DNA from 3 places in the Pseudomonas sp. NPDC090592 genome. Region 2 is predicted to be linked to each of the others. Evidence: predicted binding sites of a transcription regulator. Region 2 holds the regulator's gene; each other region holds the start of a gene.

What was found. The regulator sigma-54, encoded in region 2, starts transcription at its own class of promoters, with help from an activator protein. The targets are predictions, from matches to a motif close to ANTGGCATNNANNTTGCTNT.
Region 1: a site for sigma-54 is predicted at 6,692-6,711, ahead of glnA (type I glutamate--ammonia ligase). Genes of this name have one in related genera too.
Region 3: a site for sigma-54 is predicted at 6,534-6,553, ahead of flgB (flagellar basal body rod protein FlgB). Genes of this name have one in related genera too.

What each region holds. Positions count from the first base shown of each region.
Region 1 is NZ_JBIVXJ010000018.1:110,595-120,354, forward strand. It holds gene ACIQUI_RS17615 (rhodanese-like domain-containing protein) at 1-7, shown strand, start outside; gene grxC (glutaredoxin 3) at 9-263, shown strand; gene secB (protein-export chaperone SecB) at 303-788, shown strand; gene trmL (tRNA (uridine(34)/cytosine(34)/5-carboxymethylaminomethyluridine(34)-2'-O)-methyltransferase TrmL) at 952-1,413, opposite strand; gene ACIQUI_RS17635 (hypothetical protein) at 1,412-1,849, shown strand; gene ntrC (nitrogen regulation protein NR(I)) at 2,313-3,749, opposite strand; gene glnL (nitrogen regulation protein NR(II)) at 3,746-4,831, opposite strand; gene glnA (type I glutamate--ammonia ligase) at 5,188-6,594, opposite strand; gene thiI (tRNA uracil 4-sulfurtransferase ThiI) at 7,065-8,519, shown strand; gene typA (translational GTPase TypA) at 8,648-9,760, shown strand, end outside.
Region 2 is NZ_JBIVXJ010000015.1:100,303-110,062, forward strand. It holds gene ACIQUI_RS15645 (HPr family phosphocarrier protein) at 1-221, opposite strand, end outside; gene rapZ (RNase adapter RapZ) at 241-1,095, opposite strand; gene ptsN (PTS IIA-like nitrogen regulatory protein PtsN) at 1,098-1,562, opposite strand; gene hpf (ribosome hibernation-promoting factor, HPF/YfiA family) at 1,575-1,883, opposite strand; gene ACIQUI_RS15665 (RNA polymerase factor sigma-54) at 1,963-3,456, opposite strand; gene lptB (LPS export ABC transporter ATP-binding protein) at 3,633-4,358, opposite strand; gene lptA (lipopolysaccharide transport periplasmic protein LptA) at 4,359-4,883, opposite strand; gene lptC (LPS export ABC transporter periplasmic protein LptC) at 4,870-5,442, opposite strand; gene ACIQUI_RS15685 (KdsC family phosphatase) at 5,451-5,975, opposite strand; gene ACIQUI_RS15690 (SIS domain-containing protein) at 5,987-6,961, opposite strand; gene ACIQUI_RS15695 (ATP-binding cassette domain-containing protein) at 7,210-8,019, shown strand; gene mlaE (lipid asymmetry maintenance ABC transporter permease subunit MlaE) at 8,019-8,816, shown strand; gene mlaD (outer membrane lipid asymmetry maintenance protein MlaD) at 8,816-9,301, shown strand; gene ACIQUI_RS15710 (phospholipid-binding protein MlaC) at 9,311-9,760, shown strand, end outside.
Region 3 is NZ_JBIVXJ010000011.1:43,175-52,934, reverse strand. It holds gene ACIQUI_RS12060 (MFS transporter) at 98-1,438, shown strand; gene ACIQUI_RS12055 (flagellar brake protein) at 1,607-2,350, opposite strand; gene ACIQUI_RS12050 (flagella synthesis protein FlgN) at 2,431-2,898, opposite strand; gene flgM (flagellar biosynthesis anti-sigma factor FlgM) at 2,948-3,262, opposite strand; gene flgA (flagellar basal body P-ring formation chaperone FlgA) at 3,425-4,177, opposite strand; gene ACIQUI_RS12035 (chemotaxis protein CheV) at 4,255-5,184, shown strand; gene cheR (protein-glutamate O-methyltransferase CheR) at 5,234-6,061, shown strand; gene flgB (flagellar basal body rod protein FlgB) at 6,600-7,010, shown strand; gene flgC (flagellar basal body rod protein FlgC) at 7,013-7,456, shown strand; gene flgD (flagellar hook assembly protein FlgD) at 7,469-8,170, shown strand; gene flgE (flagellar hook protein FlgE) at 8,199-9,521, shown strand; gene ACIQUI_RS12005 (hypothetical protein) at 9,690-9,760, shown strand, end outside.

The DNA of each region.
Region 1 (9,760 bases), on a different contig from region 2:
GAAGTGATATGAAGCCCGTCATCGTCTATTCCAGCGACTACTGCCCCTACTGCATGCGCGCCAAGTACCTGCTTGAGAGCAAGGGCGTGGCCTTCGAGGAAATCAAGGTCGACGGCAAGCCGCAGGTTCGTGCCGAGATGAGCCAGAAGGCCGGCCGTACGTCGGTGCCGCAGATCTGGATCGGCAGCACCCATGTCGGTGGATGCGATGACCTCTATGCCCTGGAGCGCGCCGGCAAGCTCGACGCGTTGCTGGCGGCCTGATTTGCACTGCATTCAAAAACATTAGGATAAGGATCTGCCATGACTGACCAACAGACCAACGGCGCTGCTGCAGAAGACAACAGCCCACAGTTTTCCCTGCAGCGCATCTACGTGCGCGACCTGTCTTTCGAGGCCCCGAAAAGCCCGCAGATCTTCCGCCAGAGCTGGGAGCCGAGCGTTGCGCTGGACCTGAACACCAAGCAGAAAGCTCTGGAAGGCGACTTCCACGAAGTGGTACTGACCCTGTCGGTTACTGTCAAAAACGGTGACGAAGTGGCCTTCATCGCTGAAGTGCAGCAGGCGGGTATCTTCCTGATCGCCAACCTCGATGCCCCTTCGATGAGCCACACCCTGGGCGCGTTCTGCCCGAACATCCTGTTCCCGTATGCCCGTGAGACCCTGGACAGCCTGGTGACCCGCGGTTCGTTCCCGGCACTGATGCTGTCGCCGGTCAACTTCGATGCCCTGTACGCGCAAGAAATGCAGCGCATGCAGGAAGCGGGCGAAGCGCCGACCGTGCAGTAATCGCTGCCGGTACCAGGAAAGCGCCTCTCGGGGCGCTTTTTTGTTGGCTGTTAGGGCCCTTTCGCGGGCATGCCCGCTCCCACAGGTGTTGCGCTTTACTCAAGCCTTGTATGGTCCCTGTGGGAGCGGGCGAGCCCGCGAAAGGGCCAGCACAGGCGCCCCATCAACTCCCGGCAAACCCATTCTGCCGCCACGCCTCGTACACGGTCACCGCCACGGTATTCGACAGGTTCAGGCTACGGCACCCCGGCCGCATTGGCAGGCGCAGGCGTTGCTCGGGCGGCAGGCTGTCCAGCACCTCGGCTGGCAACCCGCGGCTCTCCGGTCCGAACAAGAAGGCATCGCCCGGCTGGTAGGCCACTTCATGGAACGGGTGCGAGCCTTTGGTGGTGAAGGCGAACAGCCTTGGGTTACCCAGGCTTTCCAGGCATCCGGCCAGGCTCTCGTGGCGCTTGAGCGTGGCATACTCGTGGTAGTCCAGCCCCGCGCGGCGCAGGCGCTTGTCATCCAGTTCGAAGCTGATGGGTTCGATCAGGTGCAGGTGGCAGCCGCTGTTGGCGCACAGGCGAATGATGTTGCCGGTATTCGGCGGAATTTCTGGTTGAAAAAGGATGACGTGAAACATGCACGGCTCCAAGCGTGAAGATGACGGGCATTCTACCCCTGAACCGGACGTGCGATCGAAGGCGATGCCGCGGATGATGCTGTCGCTGGCGATAGTCGGGGTGATGGTGGGGCTGATGATCGGCCGTCTGACTGCGCCCGACGAGCGTGAGTTGCAGCAGGTGCAGGTGGTAGAGAACGGCCTGGAACTGTGGTTCAACGAAGAGCCCAAGCTGCATGGCGAGAATGTCGAAGGTACGGTGGCGTTGCTGTTCCAGGCCGAAGGCAAGGCTCAGCAAGGGCAACTGAGCCTGCAAGGCAAGCCGGTGAGCTGGCGGGTGCAGCACAGCAAGGAAGGCTTGTTGCTGACGGTGGTGGCCGCGCGCCCCCTGCACGGCGAGTGGGCCGGTGCAGAGGACGCTGGGCGTTGGCGGGTGCAGGTGAAGCTGCACGAATAAAAGAGGGGATATCCCGGCCTGCCTGTACCAGGGTCCCCAAAAGGGCTACGGCGTACTGCGTGTAAAGAGGGGATGGCCCGGCCTGCCTGTACCGAGGTCCCCGAAACGGGCGGTGCTGCAAATAAAAGAGGGGTTCACCCGGCCTGCCTGTACCAGGGCCCCCGAAACTGGGTATGTATTAGCTATTGCAGGGGGCGTGCCAGTTTTGCACAACCTGCAAATACTGGGCTTTGAGGGGGATTTGGCCGGGTTTTGAGGGGATTTGTGCCTTCGCGAGGTGCATGGGGCACAGGATCGGTGCATCGGAGCTGAAATGGCTGGGGCCGCTTTGCGGCCCATCGCGACACAAGGCCGCTCCCACAGGGACCGCATCAGCCCGAGGGCAGAGGTGATCATGTGGGAGCGGCCTTGCGTCGCGATGGGCTGCAAAGCAGCCCCAAAGATCTTGCAGGATTACTGAGGATTAGTGCTCATCACCTTCCTCGTCATCCCCCCCAGCCACATTCATCCCCAGTTCCTTGATCTTGCGCGTCAGGGTATTGCGCCCCCAACCCAGCAACAACGCGGCATCCCGACGCCGCCCGGCGGTGTGCTTGAGGGCCGTCTCGATCATGATCCGTTCAAAGCTCGGCACCGCACTGTCCAGCAGGTTGGACTGCCCACGGGCCAACGCCTGGTCGGCCCACTGGCGCAGGGCCTGCTCCCAGTTGGTCACCGGCGCGGCATCTTGTGGCAGGTTCAGCAGTTCGGGCGGCAGGTCGCCGATCAGCACTTCACGGCTGGAGGCCATCACCGTGATCCAGCGGCAGGTGTTCTCCATCTGCCGCACGTTGCCTGGCCACGGCAGGTTGCGTATGAACTCTTCGGTTTCCGGCTTGAGGATCTTCGGCTCTACCGCCAGTTCCTGGGCGGCACGGGCGAGGAAGTGGCGGGCAAGGGCAGGGATGTCCTCGCGGCGGTCTGCCAACCGTGGAATATGAATACGAATCACGTTCAGGCGGTGAAACAAGTCTTCGCGGAACTTGCCGGCCTGCACCAGCGATTCCAGGTTCTGGTGGGTCGCGGCAATGATGCGCACGTCGACCTTGACTGGCACATGGCCGCCAACCCGGTAGAACTCGCCATCAGCCAGCACACGCAGCAGGCGAGTCTGGGTGTCGGCGGGCATGTCGCCGATCTCGTCGAGGAACAAGGTGCCGCCGTCGGCCTGTTCGAAGCGGCCCCGGCGCAGGTTGGCAGCACCGGTGAAGGCGCCTTTCTCATGGCCGAACAGTTCGGACTCCATCAGGTCCTTGGGGATGGCTGCCATGTTCAAGGCAATGAACGGCGACGCCGCCCGCGGGCTGTGGCGGTGCAGGGCGTGGGCCACCAGTTCCTTACCGGTGCCGGACTCGCCGTTGATCAGCACGGTGATGTTGGAGTGGCTGAGGCGGCCAATGGCGCGGAACACCTCCTGCATGGCCGGTGCTTCGCCGATGATTTCCGGGGTACGCGCCAGGTTCTGCGGCACATCCAGCCCTTGCTGTTCCTGCGCATGCTGGTTGGCACGTTTGACCAGCGAGACCGCCTCGTCCACATCGAACGGCTTGGGCAGGTACTCGAAGGCGCCGCCCTGGTAAGACGCCACGGCGCTGTCCAGGTCGGAATGGGCGGTCATGATGATGACCGGCAAGCGCGGGTGCTGCTCGCGGATCTGCGCCAGCAGGTCGAGGCCGCTGGCGCCCGGCATGCGGATGTCGGAAATGATCACGTCCGGCTGCTGGCGTGCCAGGCGGCCCATTACACCGTCTGCGCTGTCGAAGCTCTGGGTGGTCATGCCTTCCTGTTGCAGGGCTTTTTCCAGGACCCAGCGGATGGAGCGATCATCGTCGACGATCCATACGGTTTCACTTCGGCTCATGAGGCGGTGGCTCCTTGTTCCAGGGGCAGGTAGATCGAGAAGGCGGTATGGCCTGCGTGGCTTTCACACTCGATCAGGCCCTGGTGCTGGCTGATGATGTTCTGGGTAATGGCCAGGCCCAGCCCGGTACCGTCCGGGCGGCCACTGACCATGGGATAGAAGAGGGTGTCTTGCAGTTCCGGCGGAATGCCCGGGCCGTTGTCGATGATCTCGACCCGCGCGACCAGGCGATGGCGCACGTGGCCGATGGTGAACTGGCGCAAGGCGCGGCTGCGCAGGGTGATGCGGCCCAGGCGCAGTTCGCTCTGCGAACTGATCGCCTGCATGGCATTGCGCACGATATTGAGTACGGCCTGGATCATCTGCTCGCGGTCGATCAGCACGTCCGGCAGGCTTGGGTCGTAATCGCGCACCAAAGTGATGCAGCCCTGGCTTTCAGCCTCGACCAGGCTGCAAACGCGCTCCAGTACTTCGTGGATGTTGGTCATGGCCAGCGACGGCAGCTTGTTCGAACCGAGCATGCGGTCGACCAGGTTACGCAGGCGGTCGGCCTCTTCGATGATCACGTTGGTGTAATCGCGCAGGCCGTCCTCGGGCAGTTCGCGTGACAGCAACTGCGCTGCGCCGCGGATGCCGCCGAGAGGGTTCTTGATTTCGTGGGCCAGGCCACGCACCAGCATCTTGGTGGTTTCCTGCTTGCTCAGCTGGGCCTCTTCCTTGGTGATGCGCAGCAGCCGGTCGCGTGGGTGCACCTCTAGCAGCAGCAGGGTCTGGCCCTGGTTGAGGATAGGGGTTACCGCGTAATCGACGGTGATGGTCTGCCCGGTCAGCGAGGTCAGCTGCGCTTCGCGCTTGGTGAACGGGTGCGCCTGTTCGACCGCCTGGCGCAACGAGCTGAGCGCCTCGGTCGACTCGGTGAACAGCTCGCTGATGAACTGCCCATGGCTGCGTTGGCCGCTGACGGCCAGCAGCATTTCTGCGGCCGGGTTCATGTACTCCAGGCGCAGCTCGGCATTGAGCAGCAACGTGGCGGTGGTCAGGTTGTCCAGAAGCAGACGGTGCTGCGCATCGCTGATGGTCATAAGGCGTCGTTGACCTCTTTTGGCGCTTGCCTGGCACTGCTTTGGCCAGGGCCAGGTGCGGTGGCCCCGCTGGTGCGAAGCTGTCTACCCGCAAGAAATGCAAGAAACAAACCAAAGCTCCGAAAAGAAGCGGGATTTGCCGATAAAGGCCTGTATCTGCGCAAATTCGGATCAGAAACTCTGGATGAAACGTTTCATGTGAACCAGATTGGGGAGCAAATAGGGGCAGGGTGCTTTTTGCTGCACCAAGATAGAGCATAGCGTGGCGAGGGTGGTTTTTACCTGGTGCAAAAACGAAAACGGCCTCCCGAAGGAGGCCGTGTTGATCATCTCATCGGCGCCAGGCGCCGGTCAGATCAGCAGCTGTAGTACAGCTCGTATTCCAGCGGGTGTACGAAGGTGCGGACCTTGATTTCTTCTTCCGACTTCAGCTCGATGAAGGCATCGATGAAGTCATCGGAGAACACGCCGCCCTTGGTCAGGAACGCACGGCCTTTGTCCAGCTCTTCCAGGGCTTCTTTCAGGCTGCCGCACACTTGCGGAATGTCCTTGGCCTCTTCTGGTGGCAGGTCGTACAGGTTCTTGTCGGCAGCATCGCCTGGGTGGATCTTGTTCTGGATACCGTCCAGGCCAGCCATCAGCAGGGCCGCGAAGGCCAGGTACGGGTTGGCCGATGGGTCCGGGAAGCGTGCTTCGATACGGCGGGCTTTCGGGCTGCCGACGTAAGGAATACGGATCGAAGCGGAGCGGTTACGCGCCGAGTAGGCCAGCATTACCGGGGCTTCGAAGCCTGGTACCAGACGCTTGTACGAGTTGGTCGACGGGTTGGTGAAGCCGTTCAGGGCCTTACCGTGCTTGATGATACCGCCGATGAAGTACAGGGCGGTGTCGGACAGGCCGGCATAGCCTTCACCCGAGAAGGTGTTCTTGCCGTCTTTCCAGATCGACATGTGCACGTGCATGCCCGAGCCGTTGTCGCCGTACAGTGGCTTCGGCATGAAGGTGGCGGTACGGCCGTAGGCGTCGGCAACGTTGTGCACGACATACTTCAGGGCCTGCACTTCGTCAGCCTTCTTCACCAGGGTGTTGAACTTGACGCCGATTTCGTTCTGGCCGGCAGTCGCCACTTCGTGGTGGTGCACTTCGACGGTCTGGCCCATTTCTTCCAGTGCGTTGCACATGGCAGTACGGATTTCGTGGTCGTGGTCGAACGGCGGAACCGGGAAGTAGCCGCCTTTCACGCCTGGACGGTGGCCTTTGTTGCCGCCTTCGACGTCAGCGTCAGACATCCACGAGCCTTGCTCGGAGAAGATCTTGAACATCGAGCCGGAGATGTCCGACTTGAACTTCACTTCGTCGAAGATGAAGAATTCTGGCTCTGGGCCGGCGAATACGGTGTCACCGATGCCGGTGCTCTTCAGGTACTCTTCGGCGCGCTTGGCGATTGCCCGTGGGTCGCGATCGTAGCCCTGCATGCTCGACGGGTCGACGATGTCGCAGGTGATGATCAGGGTAGGTTCTTCGGTGAACGGGTCCAGTACGGCGGTGTCGTCAACCGGCATCAGGATCATGTCGGAAGCTTCGATGCCTTTCCAGCCAGCGATGGAGGAGCCGTCGAACATCTTGCCGACTTCGAAGAAGTCCTCGTCCAGCGCATCACGCGACGGCATGGTCACGTGGTGCTGAACGCCTTTGGTGTCCGTGAAACGCAGATCAATCCACTTGACGTCATGATCTTTGATGAGTTGAACCGACTTCGACATATTGTCCTCCGGATGGTCTAGAGCGCGGTGGGCCGCTGCCCTGGAAAAAGGGTGTTGCCGGGCGCGGATAGTCGGCCAAGCTTACCTGCCTCACAAGGGAGCAAATTGCATGCCAGTGCCCGAAAATGGCGAGCCAGGGATAAAAGGGGGCGTTTGCGGGCATTTGGCGGTGGGTTGGGATGTAAAAGTGCACTCTTTAGATGCGGATTTTGGCATTGATGCACTAATGTGGTGCATGGCTTGAGGGGTGTGCTTCCTTTGAGGGCCTCATCGCCGGCAAGCCAGCTCCCACAGGTAGGGCGCAAGTCTTGAGGCCTGTGGATGACCTGTGGGAGCTGGCTTGCCGGCGATGAGGCCAGTGCAGGCAATATAAATCCGACCTTCTGTACAAAAGTTGGTCAAATCCTGAGCAGTTTCCGCTATAATTCGCGCCCCACATTTTCGGCAGGCCCTGCGCGCGCTGTTAACCAATGAAACTTATCGTCAAAGTCTTCCCAGAAATCACCATCAAGAGCCGGCCGGTGCGCAAGCGTTTCATCCGCCAGCTCGGCAAGAACATCCGCAACGTGCTCAAGGACCTCGACCCTGAGCTCGCGGTCGATGGTGTCTGGGACAATCTCGAAGTGGTCACCCGCGTCGAAGACGAAAAAGTCCAGCGCGAGATGATCGAGCGCCTCACCTGCACGCCGGGTATCACCCACTTCCTGCAGGTAGAGGAATACCCGCTGGGTGACTTCGACGACATCGTCGCCAAGTGCAAGCACCACTTCGGCCACTTGCTGGCCGGCAAGCGCTTCTCGGTGCGCTGCAAGCGCGGCGGCCACCACGACTTCACCTCGATGGACGTCGACCGCTACGTCGGCAGCCAGCTGCGCCAGCAGTGCGGCGCCGCCGGCATCGACCTGAAGACGCCTGAAGTGGTAGTGCGCATGGAGATCCGCAACCAGCGCCTGTACGTGATTCACAACCAGCACAACGGCATCGGCGGCTACCCGCTGGGTGCCCTGGAGCAGACCCTGGTGCTGATGTCCGGTGGCTTCGACTCCACCGTGGCGGCCTACCAGATGATGCGCCGCGGCCTGATGACCCACTTCTGCTTCTTCAACCTCGGCGGCCGTGCCCACGAACTGGGCGTGATGGAAGTGGCCCACTACCTGTGGAAGAAGTACGGCAGCAGCCAGCGCGTGCTGTTCATCAGCGTGCCGTTCGAAGAAGTGGTTGGCGAGATCCTCAACAAGGTCGACAACAGCTACATGGGCGTGACCCTCAAGCGCATGATGCTGCGCGGTGCCGCGCACATGGCCGACCGCCTGCAGATCGACGCGCTGGTGACCGGCGAAGCGATTTCCCAGGTGTCCAGCCAGACCCTGCCGAACCTGTCGATCATCGACTCGGCCACCGACAAGCTGGTGCTGCGCCCGCTGCTGGCCAGCCACAAGCAGGACATCATCGACCAGGCCACCGAGATCGGCACCGCCGACTTCGCCAAGCACATGCCGGAATATTGCGGCGTGATCTCGGTGAACCCTACCACCCATGCCAAGCGTCACCGCATGGAGCACGAAGAAAAGCAGTTCGACATGGCCGTGCTGGAGCGCGCCCTGGAACGTGCCAAGTTCATTTCCATCGACCACGTGATCGATGAACTGGGCAAGGACATCGAAATCGAGGAAGTAGCCGAGGCGCTCCCCGGCCAGATCATCATCGACATTCGTCACCCGGATGCCCAGGAAGACGAACCTCTGGTGCTGGAAGGTATCGAAGTCCAGGCCATGCCGTTCTACGCGATCAACAGCAAGTTCAAGCACCTGGACCCAACGCGCCAGTACCTGCTGTATTGCGACAAAGGTGTGATGAGCCGTTTGCACGCACACCACCTGCTCAGTGAGGGACATGCCAATGTGCGTGTTTATCGTCCGACATAAGACGCCGGGGCTGTATGGCGGCAGTATCCGCCATCGCCCTCCCGACCACCGGGCCCGCTGAGCCTTAAACAGTACATATTGGCCGCCTACACTGGGCGGCAACCGAATCCTCTGATCGAGATACACTTGTGATCGAAAATCTGCGTAACATCGCCATCATCGCCCACGTTGACCATGGTAAAACCACCCTGGTCGACAAACTCCTGCGTCAGTCCGGCACCCTGGAGCGTAACGAGCTCAACGACGAGCGCGTCATGGACTCCAACGACCAGGAAAAAGAGCGCGGTATTACCATTCTGGCGAAAAACACCGCCATCAACTGGAACGGCTACCACATCAACATCGTCGACACCCCCGGCCACGCCGACTTCGGTGGCGAGGTTGAGCGTGTAATGTCGATGGTCGACTCCGTGCTGCTGCTGGTCGACGCCCAGGACGGCCCGATGCCGCAAACCCGCTTCGTGACCAAGAAGGCGTTCGAAGCTGGCCTGAAGCCAATCGTCGTGATCAACAAGGTTGACCGCCCGGGCGCGCGTCCTGACTGGGTTCTGGACCAGATCTTCGACCTGTTCGACAACCTCGGCGCTACCGACGAGCAGCTGGACTTCAAAGTGGTCTACGCCTCGGCCCTGAACGGCATTGCCGGTCTGGACCACACCGAAATGGGCGAAGACATGACCGCGCTGTACCAGTCGATCGTCGACAACGTACCAGCCCCGGATGTTGACCGTGACGGTTCGTTCCAGATGCAGATCTCCGCACTGGACTACAACAGCTTCCTCGGCGTTATCGGCGTTGGCCGTATTGCCCGTGGTCGCGTCAAGCCGAACACCCCGGTTGTTGCCATCGACACCAACGGCAAGAAGCGTAACGGCCGTATCCTGAAGCTGATGGGCCACCACGGCCTGCACCGTGTAGACGTTGAAGAGGCCCAGGCTGGCGACATCGTCTGCATCAGCGGTTTCGACGAGCTGTTCATCTCCGACACCCTGTGCGCCCCGGATGCGGTAGAAGCGATGAAGCCGCTGACCGTTGACGAGCCGACCGTTTCCATGACTTTCCAGGTCAACGACTCGCCGTTCTGCGGTAAAGAAGGCAAGTTCGTCACCAGCCGTAACATCAAGGACCGCCTGGACAAGGAGCTGCTGTACAACGTAGCCCTGCGCGTTCAGGAAACCGATTCCCCTGACAAGTTCAAGGTATCGGGCCGTGGTGAGCTGCACCTGTCGGTACTGATCGAA
Region 2 (9,760 bases):
GCGTCGTTGTCTTGCTCGCCTTCGGTGAGCAGGTGCACCTGGGTACCTTTGCCTGCCGCCAGCATCATCACTGCCATGATGCTCTTGCCATCCACCAGCTTGTCCGGCGCACGGCCCACCCTGACTGCACAGGGGAAGCGGCCGGCGACGCCGACGAACTTGGCTGCCGCCCGGGCATGCAGACCCAACTTGTTGATGATGGTGATTTCGCGGGCGGGCATCGTGGGGCGGATCCTTGGGCTAGAGGTCGCGGTGGCGGACCTGGACGTTTTTCAGGGATTGCTGCAGCTGTTGACCAAGGCGTTCGGTGATGTACACCGAACGGTGGTGGCCGCCGGTGCAGCCAATGGCAATGGTGACGTAGGCTCGGTTGCTGGCAGCGAAGCGGGGCAACCATTTGAGCAGGTAGCTGGAAATGTCGTTGTACATGTCTTCGACATCCGGCTGTGCGGCCAGGTACTCGACAACCGGTTGGTCGAGGCCAGAGTGCTCGCGCAGCTCGGGCTTCCAGTAGGGGTTGGGCAGGCAGCGCACATCGAACACCAGGTCGGCATCGACCGGCATGCCGCGCTTGAAGCCGAACGACTCGACCAGGAACGCGGTGCCAGGCTCGGGTTGGTTGAGCAGGCGCAGCTTGATCGAATCACGCAACTGATAAAGGTTGAGGCTGGTGGTGTCGATCTTCAGGTCGGCCAGGTCGGCGATCGGGCCCAGAAGTTCGTTTTCGACGCGGATCGCTTCGGCCAGCGAGCGATTGGCATTGGTCAGTGGATGCCGTCGGCGGGTTTCCGAGAAGCGCTTGAGCAGCATGTCTTCGTCGGCATCCAGGAACAACACATCGCACTGGATGTTGCGCGCACGGGCTTCTTCGAGCAATTCGGGGAAGCGCGTCAGGTGGCTAGGCAGGTTGCGTGCGTCAATCGACACGGCAACCTTCGGTTGCAGCAGTTCGGTGTTGATCAGTGCTTCTTCCGCCAACTGCGGCAGCAGCCCGGCGGGAAGGTTGTCAATGCAGTAGAAACCGTTGTCTTCCAGGACATCGAGGGCGGTGCTCTTGCCGGAGCCGGACCGGCCGCTGACAATGATCAGGCGCATGTTCAGTGCTCGTTCTGTACGTCCAGGACAACCTGGTACAGGGCCTCGTCACTGCTGGCGGCACGCAGGCGATCACGAACCTCTTTGCGATCGAGCATGCTGGCAATCTGGCGCAGCAGTTCCAGGTGTGCATCGGTGGCAGCTTCGGGCACCAACAGGACGAACAGCAGGTCCACGGGTGCGCCATCGATGGCGTCGTAATCGATTGGGGCTTCAAGGTGCAGCAGGGCGCTGACCGGGGAGGTGCAACCTTCAAGCCGGCAGTGCGGGATGGCGATGCCATTGCCGAAACCGGTCGAGCCGAGTTTTTCCCGGGCGACCAGCTTTTCGAAGACGTCTTGCATCTCCAGTTCTGGCACTTGTTCGGCGATGACGGTGGCGACCTTTTCCAGGGCGCGCTTCTTGCTGCCGCCCGGCACGTTCACAAGGGAACGGCCGGGGGTCAGGATGGTTTCAAGTCGGATCATGGATGAGGGGGATCAGCGGGCAGCTGCACCTTGCAGCAGGCTTTGCTGTTTTTCCTTGTGTTTTTTCAGTTGGCGGTCGAGCTTGTCGGCCATGGCGTCGATCGCTGCATACATGTCTTCGTGTTCGGCATTGGCAACCACCTCGCCGCCCGGAATCTGCAGGGTCGCCTCGACCTTCTGCTGCAGCTTCTCGACTTTCAGGATGACCTGCGCGTTGGTGATCTTGTCAAAGTGGCCCTCCACGCGAGTGAGCTTCTCGAGCACGTAATCGCGCAGTGGCTGGGTGACTTCTACATGGTGTCCACTGATGTTGACTTGCATACAGCTTCTCCTTTGTTGCCCGTGCATAAAGAGGCAGGTCTTGCACCTGCCCCACAAACGCTGTGGCACATCTCAGGCGCTACATCAGTCGCTTGCGCTCGCTCGACGGTGCGATGCCGAGGGACTCGCGGTACTTGGCGACGGTGCGACGGGCTACCTGGATGCCTTGTGCCTCCAGTAAACCAGCGATCTTGCTGTCACTCAATGGCTTTTTCTGATTTTCCGCGGCAACCAGTTTCTTGATGATCGCGCGGATCGCTGTGGACGAGCATTCTCCGCCTTCGGAGGTGCTGACGTGGCTGGAGAAAAAGTATTTCAGCTCGTAGATGCCACGCGGTGTGTGCATGTATTTCTGCGTGGTCACCCGCGAAATGGTCGACTCGTGCATGCCTACCGCTTCGGCGATGTCGTGCAGCACCAAGGGCTTCATCGCTTCGTCACCGTGGTCGAGGAAGCCGCGCTGGTGCTCGACGATCTGCGTGGCAACCTTCATCAGGGTTTCGTTGCGGCTTTGCAGGCTCTTGATGAACCAGCGCGCTTCCTGCAACTGGTTGCGCATGAAGGTGTTGTCGGCGCTGGTATCGGCACGGCGGACGAAGCCGGCGTACTGCGGGTTGACGCGCAGGCGCGGGACGGCTTCCTGGTTCAGCTCCACCAGCCAGCGCTCGCTGTCTTTGCGCACGATGACGTCAGGTACCACGTATTCAGGCTCGCTGGACTCGATTTGCGAACCGGGGCGCGGGTTCAGGCTTTGCACCAGCTCGATCACCTGGCGCAGCTCGTCTTCCTTGATTTTCATGCGGCGCATCAGCTGGCTGTAGTCACGGCTGCCGAGCAGGTCGATGAAATCAGTGACCAGGCGCTTGGCTTCGGTCATCCACGGGGTATTGGCGGGCAATTGGCGCAGTTGCAGCAGCAGGCATTCGCCCAGGTTGCGGGCGCCGACGCCGGCTGGCTCGAACTGCTGGATGCGGTGCAGCACCGCTTCGACCTCGTCCAGCTCGATATCCAGCTCCGGGTCGAAACCGGCGCAGATTTCCTCGAGGGTGTCTTCCAGGTAGCCCTGGCCGTTGATGCTGTCGATCAGGGTAACGGCGATCAGGCGGTCGGTGTCGGACATCGGCGCCAGGTTCAGCTGCCACAGCAGGTGGCTTTGCAGGCTCTCGCCGGCCGATGTGCGGGTGGTGAAGTCCCACTCGTCGTCATCGTTGCTCGGCAGGCTGCTGGCGCTGGTCTGGTAGATGTCTTCCCAGGCGGTGTCGACCGGAAGCTCGTTGGGGATGCGCTCGCTCCACTCACCGTCTTCCAGGTTGTCGGCACTGACAGTGCTCTCCTGGAAGCTGTTGTCCTGGACTTCGGCGGCCGGTTTGTTCTCGGCGTTGTCCGCCATCGGGTCGCTGTTGTCGAAGTCCTCGCCGTCTTCCTGACGTTCGAGCATCGGGTTCGACTCCAGCGCTTCCTGGATTTCCTGTTGGAGGTCCAGGGTAGAAAGCTGGAGCAGGCGGATGGCCTGTTGCAACTGCGGTGTCATCGTCAGTTGCTGGCCCATTTTTAGGACGAGCGATGGTTTCATGGCTGGGGCTTAATACCTTGTTCGCCGGCGCGCATGCGCCATCCACTACACGAGGGCGCCAGGGCGCCAGATCAAGCAAGTTTTATGCCTTAAATTGTAGCGTTTGCCTAGAGCACTGTAACAACTTTAGCCCCGGTTTCAGGGCGATCTGCCAGTACTCCAGGCATGTGCCGGGGTCAGAGCCGGAACTCGTGGCCCAGGTAAACCTCTTTCACCAGGTCGTTGGCCAGGATGGTCTCGGCATCGCCTTCAGCGATCAGGCGGCCATCATTGACGATATAGGCGGTTTCGCAAATATCCAGGGTCTCACGCACGTTGTGGTCGGTGATGAGTACACCGATGCCCTTGGCCTTGAGATGGTGGATGATCTGCTTGATGTCGCCGACCGAGATCGGGTCGACACCGGCAAATGGTTCGTCCAGCAGGATGAACTTGGGCGCGGTCGCCAGGGCGCGGGCAATCTCTACGCGGCGGCGTTCACCACCGGAGAGGCTCATGCCGAGGTTATCGCGGATGTGGCTGATGTGGAATTCCTGCAGCAGGCTTTCCAGCTCTTTGCGCCGGCCTTCGCGGTCGAGGTCCTTGCGGGTCTCGAGGATGGCCATGATGTTGTCGGCCACCGACAGCTTGCGGAAGATCGAAGCTTCCTGCGGCAGGTAGCCGATGCCGGCGCGGGCGCGGCCGTGCATGGGCTGGTGGCTGACATCGAGGTTGTCGATGAGCACGCGGCCCTGCTCGGCCTGCACCAGCCCGACAATCATGTAGAAGCAGGTGGTCTTGCCGGCACCGTTGGGGCCGAGCAAGCCGACGATCTGGCCGCTGTCGATCGACAGGCTGACGTCACGTACCACCTGACGCCCCTTGTAGCTCTTGGCCAGGTGCTGGGCTTTGAGGGTTGCCATTTACTCGGCCTTCTTCTTGGGCTGGATCACCATGTCGATACGCTGACGCGGTGAGGTCACGTTGCCACCGCGACCGGCAGTTGCCACCTGGGTCTGGGTGTTGTAGACGATTTTCTCGCCTTCGGTGGTGTTGCCCTCGTTCTCGACCTTGGCACGGTCGGTGAGGATCACCAGGTCTTTCTGCGCCTGATACTGGATAGTCACGCCCCAGCCTTTCATCTTGTCCGGCTTGGCTGCGCTCTGTTGCTGCTCGAAGTAGGCCAGGTTGCCCACCGAGGTCACCACGTCGATATCGCCGGCGGCGGAACGGGTGATGGTCACGGTGTTGCCTTTGATCATCATCGAACCCTGGGTGATGATCACGTCGCCGGTATAGGTAGCCACGCCTTGCTTGTCATCCAGGTGGGCATTGTCCGCCTGGATTCGGATTGGCTGGTCACGGTCATTCGGCAGGGCGAGGGCGCTCGCGCTTCCCAGTGCTGCGCTCAGGCTGAGCAGAAGGGGGAGGGTTTTAACGAGCCTCATACTGTCCTCTTACGTTAGAGAGCAAGTCCATCTTGCCTTCTTTCAAATACGCTTTCATTCCTTTGCCCGTAGTAGTGCCACCGGCGCCGTCGATTCTAACGGCTTGCTCGGTCTGCGCATATTGCTTCTGCGGGAACACAGTCATGCGTGAGCTGGTAATGATGGTTTCGCGCTGCTTTTCGTCAGTGCGGGCAACCCGTACCTTGTCGATCAGCTCGACTTCGGTACCGTCCGGATTGACCTCGGCGCGGGTGCTTTGCACGTGCCACGGGTATTCGGTGCCCCGGTACATGTGCAGGTCCGGCGTGGTCAGCAGGGTGATTTCACTGGCCTTGAGGTGTTCGACCTTGTCGGCAGTCATTTCGTACTGCAGTTTGCCGTCGGGCAGAAACTGCACGCTGTGGGCGTTGATCGCATAGTAGTCGATGGCGCTTTCGTCGACCTGGGCCACCGGCTTGTCGAGGAAGCTTTCCGGGCTGACATTCCAGTAGCCGATCGCCACCAGCAGGGCAGCGATCACTGCGAGCAGCGCAACATTGCGGGCTTTCTTGCTGAACATGGGCAGCCTTACAGGTAATTGGCGTTGGCAGCGTCCAGGGTGCCCTGGGCCTGCATGATCAGTTCGCAGAATTCACGGGCCGCACCTTCGCCGCCGCGTGCCTGGGTCACGCCATGGGCGTGCTGGCGTACGAACGGCGCGGCGTTGGCCACGGCCATTCCCAGTGCCACCCGGCGAATCACCGGCAGGTCCGGCAGGTCGTCGCCCAGGTAGGCCACTTGATCATAGCTTAGGCCCAGTTCGGCGAGCAGGCCGTCAAGCACGACCAATTTGTCCTCACGGCCCTGGAACAGGTGCGGGATACCGAGGTTCTTTGCCCGGCGTTCGACCACCGGGGTCTTGCGCCCGCTGATGATGGCAGTGGTCACGCCCGCGTTCATGAGCATCTTGATGCCCTGGCCGTCGAGGGTGTTGAAGGTCTTGAATTCGCTGCCGTCTTCAAGGAAGTACAGGCGGCCGTCGGTGAGCACGCCATCCACGTCGAACACTGCCAGCTTGATGCGCTTGGCGCGTTGCATGAGGTCCTGATTCATTCCATCGCTCCTTACATTACACCGGCGCGCAGCAGGTCGTGCATGTTCAGGGCACCGGTAGGGCGGTCCTCGCGGTCCACCACCACCAGGGCGCCGATCTTGTGGTCTTCCATGATCTTCAGGGCCTCGGCGGCAAGCATTTCGGCTCGCGCCGTCTTGCCATGCACGGTCATGACCTGGTCGATCAGGGTGGTGTGCACGTCGATGTTGCGGTCCAGGCTGCGGCGCAGGTCGCCGTCGGTGAAGATCCCGGCCAGCTTGCCGTCAGCCTCGACGATCACGGTCATGCCCAAACCTTTTCGGGACATTTCCAGCAGTGCGTCTTTCAGCAGGGTGCCGCGCGGCACCTGGGGCAGCTCTTCGCCGCTGTGCATCACGTTTTCGACCTTCAGCAGCAGGCGTCGGCCCAGGGCGCCGCCCGGGTGCGAGAAGGCAAAGTCCTCGGCGGTGAAGCCGCGGGCCTCGAGCAGGGCGATCGCCAGGCAGTCACCCAGCACCAGCGATGCCGTGGTAGAGGAGGTGGGCGCCAGGTTCAGCGGGCAGGCCTCTTGCTCGACACGGGCGTCGAGGTTGACCTCGGCGGCCTGGGCCAGGGGCGAGTCCGGGTTGCCGGTCAGGCTGATCAGCTTGATGCCCAGGCGCTTGATCAGTGGCAACAGGGTGACGATCTCGGCAGTGCTGCCGGAATTCGACAGGGCAAGGATGACATCATCGCGGGTGATCATGCCCATGTCGCCATGGCTGGCTTCGGCCGGGTGCACGAAAAAGGCTGGTGTGCCGGTGCTGGCCAGGGTGGCGGCGATCTTGTTGCCGATGTGCCCGGATTTGCCCATGCCGACCACGACAACCCGGCCCGTGCAGGCCTGGATCAGTTCGCAGGCCTTGACGAAATTGTCGTCGATGCGTGCCAGCAGGGCCTCTACGGCCTCAAGTTCCAGGCGCAGGGTGCGTTGGGCGGATTGGATCAGCTCGCTGGATTGGCTCATGTCGAAAAAGCAATGCCTGATGAAAAGGCCGCGATTATACGCGCAATGACGAAAACCCTCACGCTTTCGATTGCTGTGGCGAAAGTCAGCAAAGCCTGTCCCGGGGCTGAACGACTGCTTGCATGGCCTTGGGGCGCTGCCGTCAGCGGTGCTATAGTTCGCCGCTATTCGGCCTGCCAGGGGTGCGTGTGCCTTCCTTGCGGAGGCCGGCGTCCACTAGGACGAGGCTGCACTAGCAAGGAGTCTAGATGAGTGTGGATAGCGCCTACGCGGTCGAGTTGAAGGGGGTTACCTTCAAACGCGGTTCGCGCAGCATTTTCAGCAACGTCGACATTCGCATCCCGCGCGGCAAGGTCACCGGCATCATGGGGCCATCGGGTTGCGGCAAGACCACGTTGCTCCGCCTGATGGGCGCGCAACTGCGCCCCTCGAGTGGTGAGGTATGGGTTGCCGGGCAGAACCTGCCGACGCTGTCGCGCAGCGATCTGTTCGACGCCCGCAAGCAGATGGGTGTGCTGTTCCAGAGCGGCGCGCTGTTCACCGACCTTGATGTGTTCGAGAACGTCGCGTTCCCGCTGCGCGTGCATACCCAGCTGTCGGACGAAATGATCCGTGACATCGTGCTGATGAAACTGCAGGCCGTGGGCTTGCGCGGAGCCATCGACCTGATGCCCGACGAGCTGTCTGGCGGCATGAAACGCCGTGTGGCGCTGGCCCGGGCAATCGCCCTGGACCCGCAGATCCTCATGTATGACGAACCGTTCGTCGGCCAGGACCCGATCGCCATGGGCGTACTGGTGCGCCTGATCCGCCTGCTCAACGATGCCCTGGGCATCACCAGCATCGTCGTCTCCCACGACCTGGCCGAAACCGCCAGCATTGCCGACTACATCTACGTGGTGGGGGATGGCCAGGTGCTGGGCCAGGGCACGCCCGATGAGCTGATGGGCTCGGACAACCCACGGATTCGCCAGTTCATGAAGGGTGACCCGGATGGCCCGGTTCCCTTCCACTTTCCCGCGCCTGATTACCGCGCCGACCTGCTGGGGGCGCGTTGATGCGCAAAAGATCCTTACTCGAACGTGTCCGCCTGCTGGGTCGTTCGGCAATCGACGTGCTGGCGGTGCTCGGGCGCTCGTGCCTGTTCCTGTTCCATGCACTGGTCGGCCGCGGCGGCATCGGGGGCGGCTTCCAGTTGCTGACCAAGCAGCTGTACTCGGTGGGCGTGCTGTCGCTGGCAATCGTCGTCGTGTCCGGCGTGTTCATCGGCATGGTGCTGGCGCTGCAGGGCTACAGCATCCTGACCAAGTACGGTTCGGAGCAGGCGGTGGGGCAGATGGTCGCCCTGACCCTGCTGCGTGAACTTGGCCCGGTGGTGACGGCGTTGCTGTTCGCCGGCCGTGCCGGTTCGGCGCTGACCGCCGAAATCGGCAACATGAAGTCTACCGAGCAGCTGTCGAGCCTGGAAATGATCGGCGTCGACCCGCTCAAGTACATCGTCGCGCCGCGCCTGTGGGCCGGTTTCATCTCGCTGCCGCTGCTGGCGCTGATCTTCAGCGTGGTCGGTATCTGGGGTGGCTCGTGGGTGGCCGTGGACTGGCTGGGGGTGTACGAGGGCTCGTTCTGGGCCAACATGCAGAACAGTGTTTCCTTTACCGACGACGTGCTCAACGGGCTGCTCAAGAGCGTTGTGTTCGCCTTCGTCACGACCTGGATTGCCGTATTCCAGGGGTACGACTGTGAGCCCACCTCAGAAGGGATCAGCCGTGCCACCACCAAGACCGTGGTCTATGCCTCGTTGGCAGTGCTGGGTCTGGACTTTATTCTGACCGCCTTGATGTTTGGAGATTTCTGATGCAAAACCGCACCCTGGAAATCGGTGTCGGCCTGTTCCTGCTGGCCGGGATCCTGGCGCTGCTGCTGCTGGCCCTGCGTGTCAGCGGGCTGTCGGCCAGCCCGAGCAGCGATACCTATAAAGTTTATGCCTACTTCGACAATATTGCCGGTTTGACGGTCAGAGCTAAAGTGACCATGGCCGGTGTGACCATCGGCAAGGTTACCGCCATCGATCTGGACCGTGATTCCTACACCGGTCGGGTGACCCTGCAACTGGACAAGTCGGTGGACAACCTGCCGACCGACTCCACTGCCTCGATCCTGACCGCCGGTCTGCTTGGCGAGAAGTACATCGGCATCAGCGTGGGCGGTGAAGACGAAGTGCTCAAGGACGGTGCGACCATCCACGACACCCAGTCGGCACTGGTGCTGGAAGATCTGATTGGCAAGTTCCTGCTCAACACTGTTGGCAAGGAACCGAAAGAAGCGCAACCGGCTAATTAAGGAGTTTCCATGATTTCCATTCTGCGACGCGGCCTGCTGGTTCTGCTGGCAGCCTTCCCCCTGCTGACCATGGCTGCGCAGACGCCGCATGATGTGGTACAGAGCACCACCACCGAGCTGCTCGGTGAGCTCAAGGCCAACAAGGAGCAGTACAAGGCCAACCCGCAAGCGTTCTACGACACCCTGGACCGCATCCTCGGGCCGGTGGTCGATGCCGACGGTATTTCCAAAAGCATCATGACCGTCAAGTACTCGCGCAAGGCCACGCCCGAGCAGATGCAGCGCTTCCAGGAAAACTTCAAGCGCAGCCTGTTCCAGTTCTACGGTAATGCCCTGCTGGAGTACAACAACCAGGGTATCGTCGTTGACCCGGCCAAGGCCGATGACGGCAAGCGCGCTACCGTAGGCATGAAGGTCACCGGCAACAATGGTGCCGTATACCCGGTCCAGTACACCCTG
Region 3 (9,760 bases), on a different contig from region 2:
CCATAGCGTTAAATCGCCGCTGGGGGCCTGCGCCATACGGTTTTTGCCCTTATGCTGCTAGCACCCGCCACCTGATCAAGGGAGCTTTACGGGACCTATGCGAAATGTATGGAAGCCGTTTCAGTCGTTGTATTTCGCCGCGCTGATGATGCTGATCGGCTCGGGCCTGCTCAGTACCTACCTGGCCCTGCGCCTGGCGGCCGACCATGTCGACAGCCTGTGGGTGGGTGCGCTGATGGCCGCCAACTACTTTGGCCTGGCAGTTGGCGGCAAGGTCGGCCACCGGTTGATCGGCCGGGTCGGGCACATTCGCGCCTATGCCACCTGCGCCGGCATCGTTGGCGCGGCGGTGCTTGGCCATGGCCTGACCAGCTGGCTGCCGGCCTGGGTCGGGCTGCGGATGATCGTCGGCTTGGGGATGATGTGCCAATACATGGTCATCGAGAGCTGGCTCAATGAGCAGGCCGATGTGAAGCACCGCGGCGCGGTATTCAGCGGCTACATGATTGCCTCTTACCTGGGGCTGGTGCTCGGCCAGCTGATCCTGGTGGTTCACCCTGAGCTTGGCCCGGGGCTGCTGATGTTGGTGGCGATGTGCTTTGCCCTGTGCCTGGTGCCAGTGGCGATGACCCGGCGCATTCACCCGGCACCTTTGCGCCCGGCACCGATGGAGCCCAAGTTCTTCATCAAGCGCGTGCCGCAGTCGCTCAGTACGGTGTTGGGTTCGGGGTTGATCGTCGGCTCGTTCTACGGCCTGGCACCCTTGTACGCCTCCAGCCAAGGCATGACCACCGAGCAGATCGGTCTGTTCATGGGTAGCTGTATTTTTGCCGGCCTGCTGGTGCAGTGGCCGCTGGGCTGGTTGTCTGACCGTTACGACCGGGCGGTGCTGATCCGCAGCGTGGCAGTGGGCCTGGCGCTGGCCGCTGCGCCGCTGGCGATATTGCCCAGTGTGCCGCTGGAGTTGCTGTTTGGCATCGGGTTCCTGATTTCCTTGCTGCAGTTCTGTTTGTACCCTCTGGCGGTGGCGTTTTCCAATGACCATGTGGAAAGCGAGCGGCGGGTGTCGCTGACGGCCATGCTGTTGGTGACCTATGGCGTGGGCGCGTGTATCGGGCCGTTGGCGGCGGGCGTGCTGATGAAGGTGCTGGGTGCGCAGATGCTGTATGCGTTCTTCGTGTTCTTCGCCCTGGTGCTGGTATGGCGCATTCGGCCGAAAGCGGTTACCGGGTTGCATCAGGTGCAGGATGCGCCGCTGGGCCACGTGGCCATGCCGGCGGCCGGCTCGCCATTGTCGGCGGCGCTGGACCCACGGGTGGATGAGCAGACCGTGCAGGAGGTGATGCAGGCACCGGTGGCGGCTGAGGATACCGAGGATGAAGGGAAGGGGGCTGAGCCACAGGCCGCAGAGCCTGAAGAGGTCAGCAAGTCGGTGTAAGCCTGTACCGGCCTCTTCGCGGGCGCGCCCGCTCCCACAGGTATAGCGTTGGCCTCAGGCTTGGCGCGGTCCCTGTGGGAGCGGGCGTGCCCGCGAAGAGGCCGGTATAGGAAGAACACAAATGAAAACGCCACCTCATCAGGTGGCGTTTTTGCATTCAGCCGACGATCAATAATCGTCCTTGTCGAACCGCCGCGCCTCACGCTGCAGCTGGTACACAAAGCTCTCGATCTTGCGTTGTGCCTGCCCACTCAGGTTGTGGAAGCGCACACCGGCAAAAGTGGTATTGATGCGTTCTTCATAGTGCAGGTGACGCAGCTCGACCATGGTGTCCACCAGGCCCAGCGGGTTGCCCGCCTTGAAGCGCTCATACACCTGGCCCAGTTGCAGACGGTCTTCGACATTGCCTTCAAAGCGCAGCTTGCAACCTGTGGCCGAAATGTCCAGCAGCTTGCCACGCAGGGCGCCATTGCCTTTGAGGTGGGCGCCATCGAGAATGATATCGACCAGTTGCGACAGCTTCAGCGCGGCGCGGAAGGCATTGCGGCGCTGGTGGTAGGTCATCTCTTGCGGCATGGGGCCGCTGTAGCAGCGGTGGCCGTCGACTTCGGTAATCTTCAGTTCGTGGTTGCATTCCCAGGCAATACGCACGCCATCATGGAAGCCTTCGACGCGGAAGTGCTCGCCGTTCTCGATGAATTTCTCACCGTCGCGGGGGATCATCTCGTCCAGTGCCAGGGTGTTCTTTTCACGGTCCACGTGTACCACGTAGCTCTGGAAACGCTGGCTGCGGTCATGGAAGGTGATGATCAGCGGGTCGTGGCTTTCCTGCAGTTGCCGCAAGTTGGCCGCAATCTCCAAGGGGGTGTCCAGCACCTTTGGCGGTTGCGGTGCTTCGGTTTCATTGAACACGGCTTATCGTTCTCCAGGCAAAAGCGACACACGCAAGTAACGGCATTTTGCCAGTATGTTCCGTGCCTTGATAGAAAAAATCACACTTGGCTGAGGGCCCGTGGCTTGGCCAGCGGCGAGGTGCTGCCGCGGCTGTCGTAGAGCGACGGCGAGTCGCCGCCCATGAGGATCCTGATCTGGTTGTTGGTGACGTGTTGCTGGACCTGGATGATCCGGCCATTGGTCTGGTTGACCTGCTGGCACTCGTCCATCAGCTGCGACAGCATGTCGAGCCGCTGGAGCATCACCTCGCCATGGGGCGACTGCGCGGCCACCGCTTGCACGCCGGCACGATCGGCACTCAGGCCCAGGCTGCCGAGCAACTGGCTGCGGCGCTGGCCATGCTGCTCGACCAGGATGATCAGCGATTGCTTGCGCGCCAGGATCTGTTCCAGCAGCGGCATGTCGCGGCCATGCAGGGCGATCGCTTCTTTTTGCAGAAGGTCGAGCAGTTCCTGCAGCGGGGCAATGTCATCTTCGATCAGTTGCAGCAAGGTGGTGTCGTGCATGGCTAACTCTTGGCTTTTCTAGCGTCCGTGAAGTCAGCGCGCCGAACGGTCAGCGCTGGGCTTCGAAATCGAGCAGTTTGCTGGCGACCCGGCCGGCATCGACCTGATAGCTGCCATCGGCGATCGCCTGTTTCAACTCGGCCACGCGGGCACTGTTGACCACTGGCTCGTCGCGCAGCTTGTCGTTGATCTTCTGCAACTGCTGTGCCTCTTGGCTGAGGTGTACCGCTTCTCCGCTGGCGCTGGTGCCGCTGGCCGCTTCCTGGCTGGCTGCCGGTTTTTCGGCGCTGCCGGCTGCGCTGTTGCCGCGCACGCCGCCCGTGACGGACGGAGAGTTATTCAAACGACTGAAGTCGATGACCATGATCAGAAACCTCTGGGTATTTGGACGCTTGCCTTGTTTTCGGCCAACCCGAAAGAAACTTTAGGCACAAATGCATAGCCGCCTGTCAGCAAGCTCGCGAACCCGTTTTCTGACACAGTTTAGGAAATGCGGTTCCTCACTGCCAGCGTAATCTGTGGCTGGCTACATACTGACCTCGACCTGGCCCGGCCCGGTCACCCTGGCCTTGACCACCCGTTTGGAATTGAGGTTGCGTACCCGTATCTGTTCGCTCAGGCCGCCCTTGCTCAGGGCTTCGCCTGGCATGCGCACGCTGAGGCTGCCACTGCGGGCGACGATTACCACCTGGTCACCCTTGCGCACTACCTCGGCCTGTTCCAGGTGTTGTGGCGTGAGTACCTGGTCGATCACCGTGGGGCGTAGCATCTTCATGCCCACTGCCTGGTCCAGTTCGGTGAGAAAGCCCTGGCCAAGGGTGCCGACATCGCGCTCGCGCAGGGCCACGTCGCCTTCGCCCACCGTGTTGTCGCGCTTGAGCGGGCGGGTTACCACCACCACATCGCGGAACAGCCGCACGGTGGCCGGTACGAACACGGTCCATGGCGCCGCACCGTCGCAGCGTACCCGCACCGTCACCCGGCCCAGCGGCTGGGCCGGGCTTTCCAGCGACGCGTCCAGCTGCTGGCTGCACAATGGCATGCGCAGGCGTGGGTCCAGCGAGTTGACCTGGATTTCATAACGGCCGGCTGTCTGGGTGGTGGCCAGGTAATCTTCGACGGTGAATTCAAGAAACCCTTGGGTGACACCGATAAGCTGTTCAGGCAAGGTGAACGCGTCCGCTACCGTGCGAACGCCGGGCGCCAGCAGGCACAGCGTGGCCAGCGAGCCAGTCAGCAGGCGCGTCAATCGTCGGAAAAATGTCGTTTTCGTGTGCATGACGCTCAAAAAAGCAAAGCCCGTGCCGACTCGTAACCTGAGTTGCAACGAAAGGCTGAAAGATTAAGGAGTCTGGCATGGCGGGTGTTATGGATTCGGTCAACCAGCGCACGCAGCTGGTGGGGCAGAATCGCCTGGAGTTGCTGCTGTTCCGCCTCAATGGCGAACAGCTTTACGGCATCAACGTGTTCAAGGTCAGGGAAGTGCTGCAATGCCCTGCGCTGACCCTGCTGCCCAAGGCGCACCCGGTGGTGCGCGGTGTTGCCAACATTCGCGGGGCGACCATCCCGATCCTCGACTTGTCGATGGCTACCGGGTTGCGGCCGCTGCAGGAAGACACGCGCAACAGTTTCGTGATCATCACCGAGTACAACACCAAGACCCAGGGCTTTCTGGTGCACTCGGTGGAGCGCATCGTCAACATGAACTGGGAGGAGATCCATCCGCCACCCAAGGGGACGGGCCGCGATCACTACCTGACAGCGGTCACCCGGGTGGACAACCGCATGGTCGAGATCATCGACGTGGAGAAGGTGCTGGCCGAAGTGTCGCCGTCTTCCGAGTCGGTGTCGGCCGGGGTGATCGATGCCGAGGTGCAGGACAAGGCCGTGCTGATGCGCGTGCTCACCGTCGACGATTCGTCGGTGGCGCGCAAGCAGGTCAGCCGCTGCCTGCAGACCGTAGGGGTGGAAGTGGTGGCGCTCAATGACGGCCGTCAGGCCCTGAACTACCTGCGCCAGCTGGTGGATGAGGGCAAAAAGCCGGAAGAAGAGTTCCTGATGATGATCTCGGACATTGAAATGCCGGAAATGGACGGCTATACGCTAACGGCAGAGATCCGTAGCGACCCGCGCATGCAAAAATTGCACATCTGCCTGCATACTTCGCTTTCCGGGGTATTCAACCAGGCAATGGTCAAGAAGGTCGGCGCCGATGACTTCCTGGCCAAGTTCAAGCCGGACGACCTGGCCCAGCGGGTGGTCGACCGGATCAAGGCAGCGCATTGAAGCAGCCGGGGCTAGCCCCGGCACCAGTGATTGAAAAGAGGCGGCAGTAGTGTCTACGGGTAATTTGGATTTCGAACAGTTCCGGGTATTCCTGGAGAAAGCCTGTGGCATCCTGCTGGGCGAGAATAAGCAGTACCTGGTTTCCAGCCGTCTCAACAAGCTGATGGAGCAACAGGGTATCAAGAGCCTGGGCGAGCTGGTGCAGCGCATCCAGGCCCAGCCGCGCGCCGGTTTGCGCGAGCAGGTGGTGGATGCGATGACCACCAACGAGACCCTGTGGTTTCGCGACACTTACCCGTTCGAGGTGCTGAAGAACAAGGTGATCCCCGAGTTCATCCGCAACAACCCGGGCCAGCGCCTGCGCATGTGGTCGGCGGCCTGTTCGTCGGGGCAGGAGCCTTACTCCATTTCCATGGCCATCGATGAGTTCGAGCGCAGCAACCTTGGGCAGTTGAAGATGGGCGCGCAGATTGTGGCCACCGACCTGTCCGGCACCATGCTGACCAACTGCAAGACCGGCGAATACGACAGCCTGGCGATTGCCCGCGGCCTGTCCCAGGAGCGCCTGCAGCGCTACTTCGACCCCAAGGGGCCGGGGCGCTGGGCGGTCAAGCCGGCCATTCGCAGCCGCGTCGAGTTCCGCTCGTTCAACCTGCTCGACAGTTATGCCAGCCTGGGCAAGTTCGATATCGTGTTCTGCCGCAACGTGCTGATCTACTTCTCGGCGCAGGTGAAGCGCGACATTCTGCTGCGTATTCACAGCACACTGAAGCCGGGTGGCTACCTGTTCCTCGGCGCCTCGGAGGCGCTGAACGGGTTGCCGGACCATTACCAGATGGTGCAGTGCAGCCCGGGGATCATTTACCAGGCCAAGTAGGGTTTGCCTTTAGGGTTGTGGTGGCTGTGAGATCGAGCGCCGCCCGCGCGGCGCTTCGCGGGGCAAGCCCGCTCCCACATTTGTTGCAACGTGCCGAACCTGACAGGCCATGGTTGTCAGTCTTGTTGGGTTGGCTGGATTTCTGAGTTGGCATTGCTGCCGCCCCACTTGTCTCAAGCCATGCACCAAGGCTGACAACGCCTCTTTCACAGACATGGCCACGTTGCAGCAAATGTGGGAGCGGGCTTGCCCCGCGAAGCGCCGCGCGGGCGGCGCTCGATCTCACAAGCGCAGAAAGTGTCAAGGCGAACGCCGCGAAGCTCCAAATCCTGACGTCAATTTTTTGGTTTGCCGCTTTTGCCGCCCGGCAATTGCCGCTTTCGCCGCCCAAGGCGGAAGGCCTTTGCCGCTTTTCTGGCATCACCCTGACAGCACCACACCCCGCAGCCCTGCAAATCCGGGCTTTTCATGGGTTGGCACAGCCCTTGCTATACCTTGCTCAACGAAATTCCGGTCAACCTCTGAAGGTTTCCCCGACATGAGCATCAGCTTCGACAAGGCGCTTGGTATCCACGAAAAGGCCATGAGTTTCCGCGCCCAGCGCGCCGAAGTGCTGGCCAACAACATTGCCAACGCCGACACGCCCAACTACAAGGCGCGTGACATGGACTTTTCTTCGGTGCTCGCTGCCGAGACCAGCAAGCAGCAAAGCGGCCGCTTCGCCATGGACCGGACCAACAGCCGGCACATCGAAGCCGAAGGCCTTGCCATTGCAGCGGATGACACGCTCAAGTACCGCACGCCACTGCAGCCGTCGATCGACCAGAACACCGTGGACGCGCAGATCGAGCAATCGAACTACACCGAAAACGCCATTGGCTTCCAGGCCAGCTTCACCTTGCTCAACAGTAAATTCAAAGGGCTGGTTTCTGCCCTGCGCGGAGAATGACCATGTCCCTTTCCAGTGTTTTCAACATTGCCGGTAGCGGCATGAGCGCGCAGAACACGCGCCTGAACACCGTTGCTTCCAACATTGCCAACGCCGAGACCGTCTCTTCGAGCATCGACCAGACCTATCGCGCCCGTCACCCGGTGTTCGCCACCACCTTCCAGGATGCCCAGGCCGGCGTCAGCCAGTCGCTGTTCGAAGACCAGGGCGAGGCAGGGCAGGGTGTGCAGGTAAAAGGTATCGTCGAGGACCAGAGCACGCTGGAGGCGCGCTACGAGCCAAACCACCCGGCAGCGAACAAGGACGGCTACGTCTACTACCCGAATGTCAACGTGGTCGAGGAGATGGCCGACATGATCTCCGCCAGCCGTGCGTTCCAGACCAACGCCGAGCTGATGAACACGGCCAAGAGCATGATGCAGAAAGTCCTGACCCTGGGGCAGTGATAGGAAGCCGATATGACCACTACCAACTCCACCAGCGACGTCAGTAGCGCTTACCTGACATCGCTGCAAAAGCAGACGTCGAAGACCAACAGCAACACCGGCGCCGCCGGCAGTGCGCTGGGCAAGGATGCGTTCCTGCAGCTGCTGGTTACCCAGATGAAGAACCAAAACCCGCTCGATCCGCAGGAAAACGGCGAGTTCGTGGCGCAGTTGGCGCAGTTCAGCAGCCTCGAAAGCATGCAGTCGCTGAATGATTCGGTGACCTATATCGCCGCAGGGCTGCAGTCTTCCCAGGCCCTGCAGGCGTCGTCACTGGTCGGGCGCAATGTGATCGTCCAGACCGACAAGGCCGTCGTCGACACCAGCAAGGACATGAAGGGTTCGGTCAACCTGACCTCGTCCAGTACCGCCACTTCGGTGGGTATCTACGACAAGGACGACAAGCTGGTCCGCACCCTCGACCTGGGGACGCAGAAGGCCGGCAAGGTCGACTTCACCTGGGATGGCCTGGACGACGACGGTGAAGCCGTGGCAGCGGGTACCTTTACCTTCAAGGCCACTGCATCGATCGATGGCAAGGCTACGGCCATGACTACCAACCTGCCGGCCTCGGTCACCAGTGTGACCATGGGCACCAACGGTTCGGAAATGACCCTCAACCTGGCCGGGCTGGGCAGTGTTGCGCTTTCCAAAATCCAAAGCATCGGCATCTAGGGCCTGAGCAAAACGACAGGAGTTACACATGTCTTTCAATATCGGCCTTAGCGGCCTCTATGCAGCAAACAAGGCCCTGAACGTTACCGGCAACAACATTGCCAACGTTGCCACCACCGGCTTCAAGTCGTCGCGCGCCGAGTTCGCCGACCAGTACTCCAACTCCATTCGCGGCACCAGCGCCGGCAAGAACATCGTCGGCACCGGCGTCAAGACTGCCGCCGTGTCGCAGATGTTCACCGCGGGCAACATCAATGGCACCGGCCAGGCGCTGGACATGGCTATCGATGGCAACGGCTTTTTTGCCTTGAACGACAATGGCTCGAAAATCTATACCCGTGCCGGCGCTTTCTACAGCGACAAGGACGGCTATGTGGTCAATTCCTCGGGCGCCAACCTGCAAGGTTATGCCGTGGATGCCAACGGCAAGATCATCCAGGGTGTGCTGACCAACCTGCAGATCGATACCTCGAACCTGACGCCGAACCCGACCGGGAAAATTTCCGAGAACGTCAACCTGAACTCCAGTGCTACCGCGCCGACAGTTTCGCCGTTCGACCCGACCAATACCGGTACCTACAACTACACGTTCAACACCGACGTGTACGACAGCCAGGGTAACGCGCACCAGTTGAACCAGTATTTCGTCAAGGATGCCGGCAGCAACTCGTGGACCATGTACACCACCATCGACGGCCGCAACCCGGCCGACCCGACCTCGACCACGCCGCTGGCCAACAAGCTGCCGTTCAAGTCTGACGGCACCCTGGATACTGCGGCGATGACTGCGGGCCCGGTTGCCGGTGGCCTTACCATCGACGCCAACAAGACGTTCAGCCTCAACAACTGGATCCCGGCGCAGAAGAACGCCGCCGGCGTGTGGGGTGCCAACGGTGCCGTCGCCAACGTGGCGGGGGTCAACCTGGACATGCTGGGCACCACCCAGTACAACGCCGCATCCGCCACCACCGCCAAGAGCCAGGATGGCTTCGCCACCGGCGAGCTGTCGGGCCTGACCATCGACCAGAGCGGTAACATGTTCGCCAACTTCACCAACGGCCAGGACAAGATCATCGGCCAGGTGGCGATTGCCAACTTTGCCAACCTGCAGGGCCTGACCCCGATTGGCGGCACTGCCTGGAAAGAGTCCTACGCCTCCGGCGTGCCGGTGATCGGCGCACCTGACACAGGTACCCTGGGCCAGATTACTGGCGGCTCGCTGGAAGACTCCAACGTCGACCTGACCGGTGAGCTGGTCAACCTGATCAAGGCGCAGAGCAACTACCAGGCAAACGCCAAGACCATTTCCACTGAAAGCACCATCATGCAGACCATCATCCAGATGACCTGATGGTCGTTTGTTGATCTGGTGTCGTGTGTAATTGGGGCTGCTTTGCAGCCCATCGCGACGCAAGGCCGCTCCTACAGGAGATCGCGTTCCCTGTAGGAGCGGCCTTGCGTCGCGATGGGCCGCGAAGCGGCCCCAAAATCTGAAAGGTTCACACCCATGAAACGGCTAATGCTCACAGCCCTCCTGGCCATGGCTATCACTTCGCCGCTCTCGGCCGCCCCCGCACCGTTCTACCAATG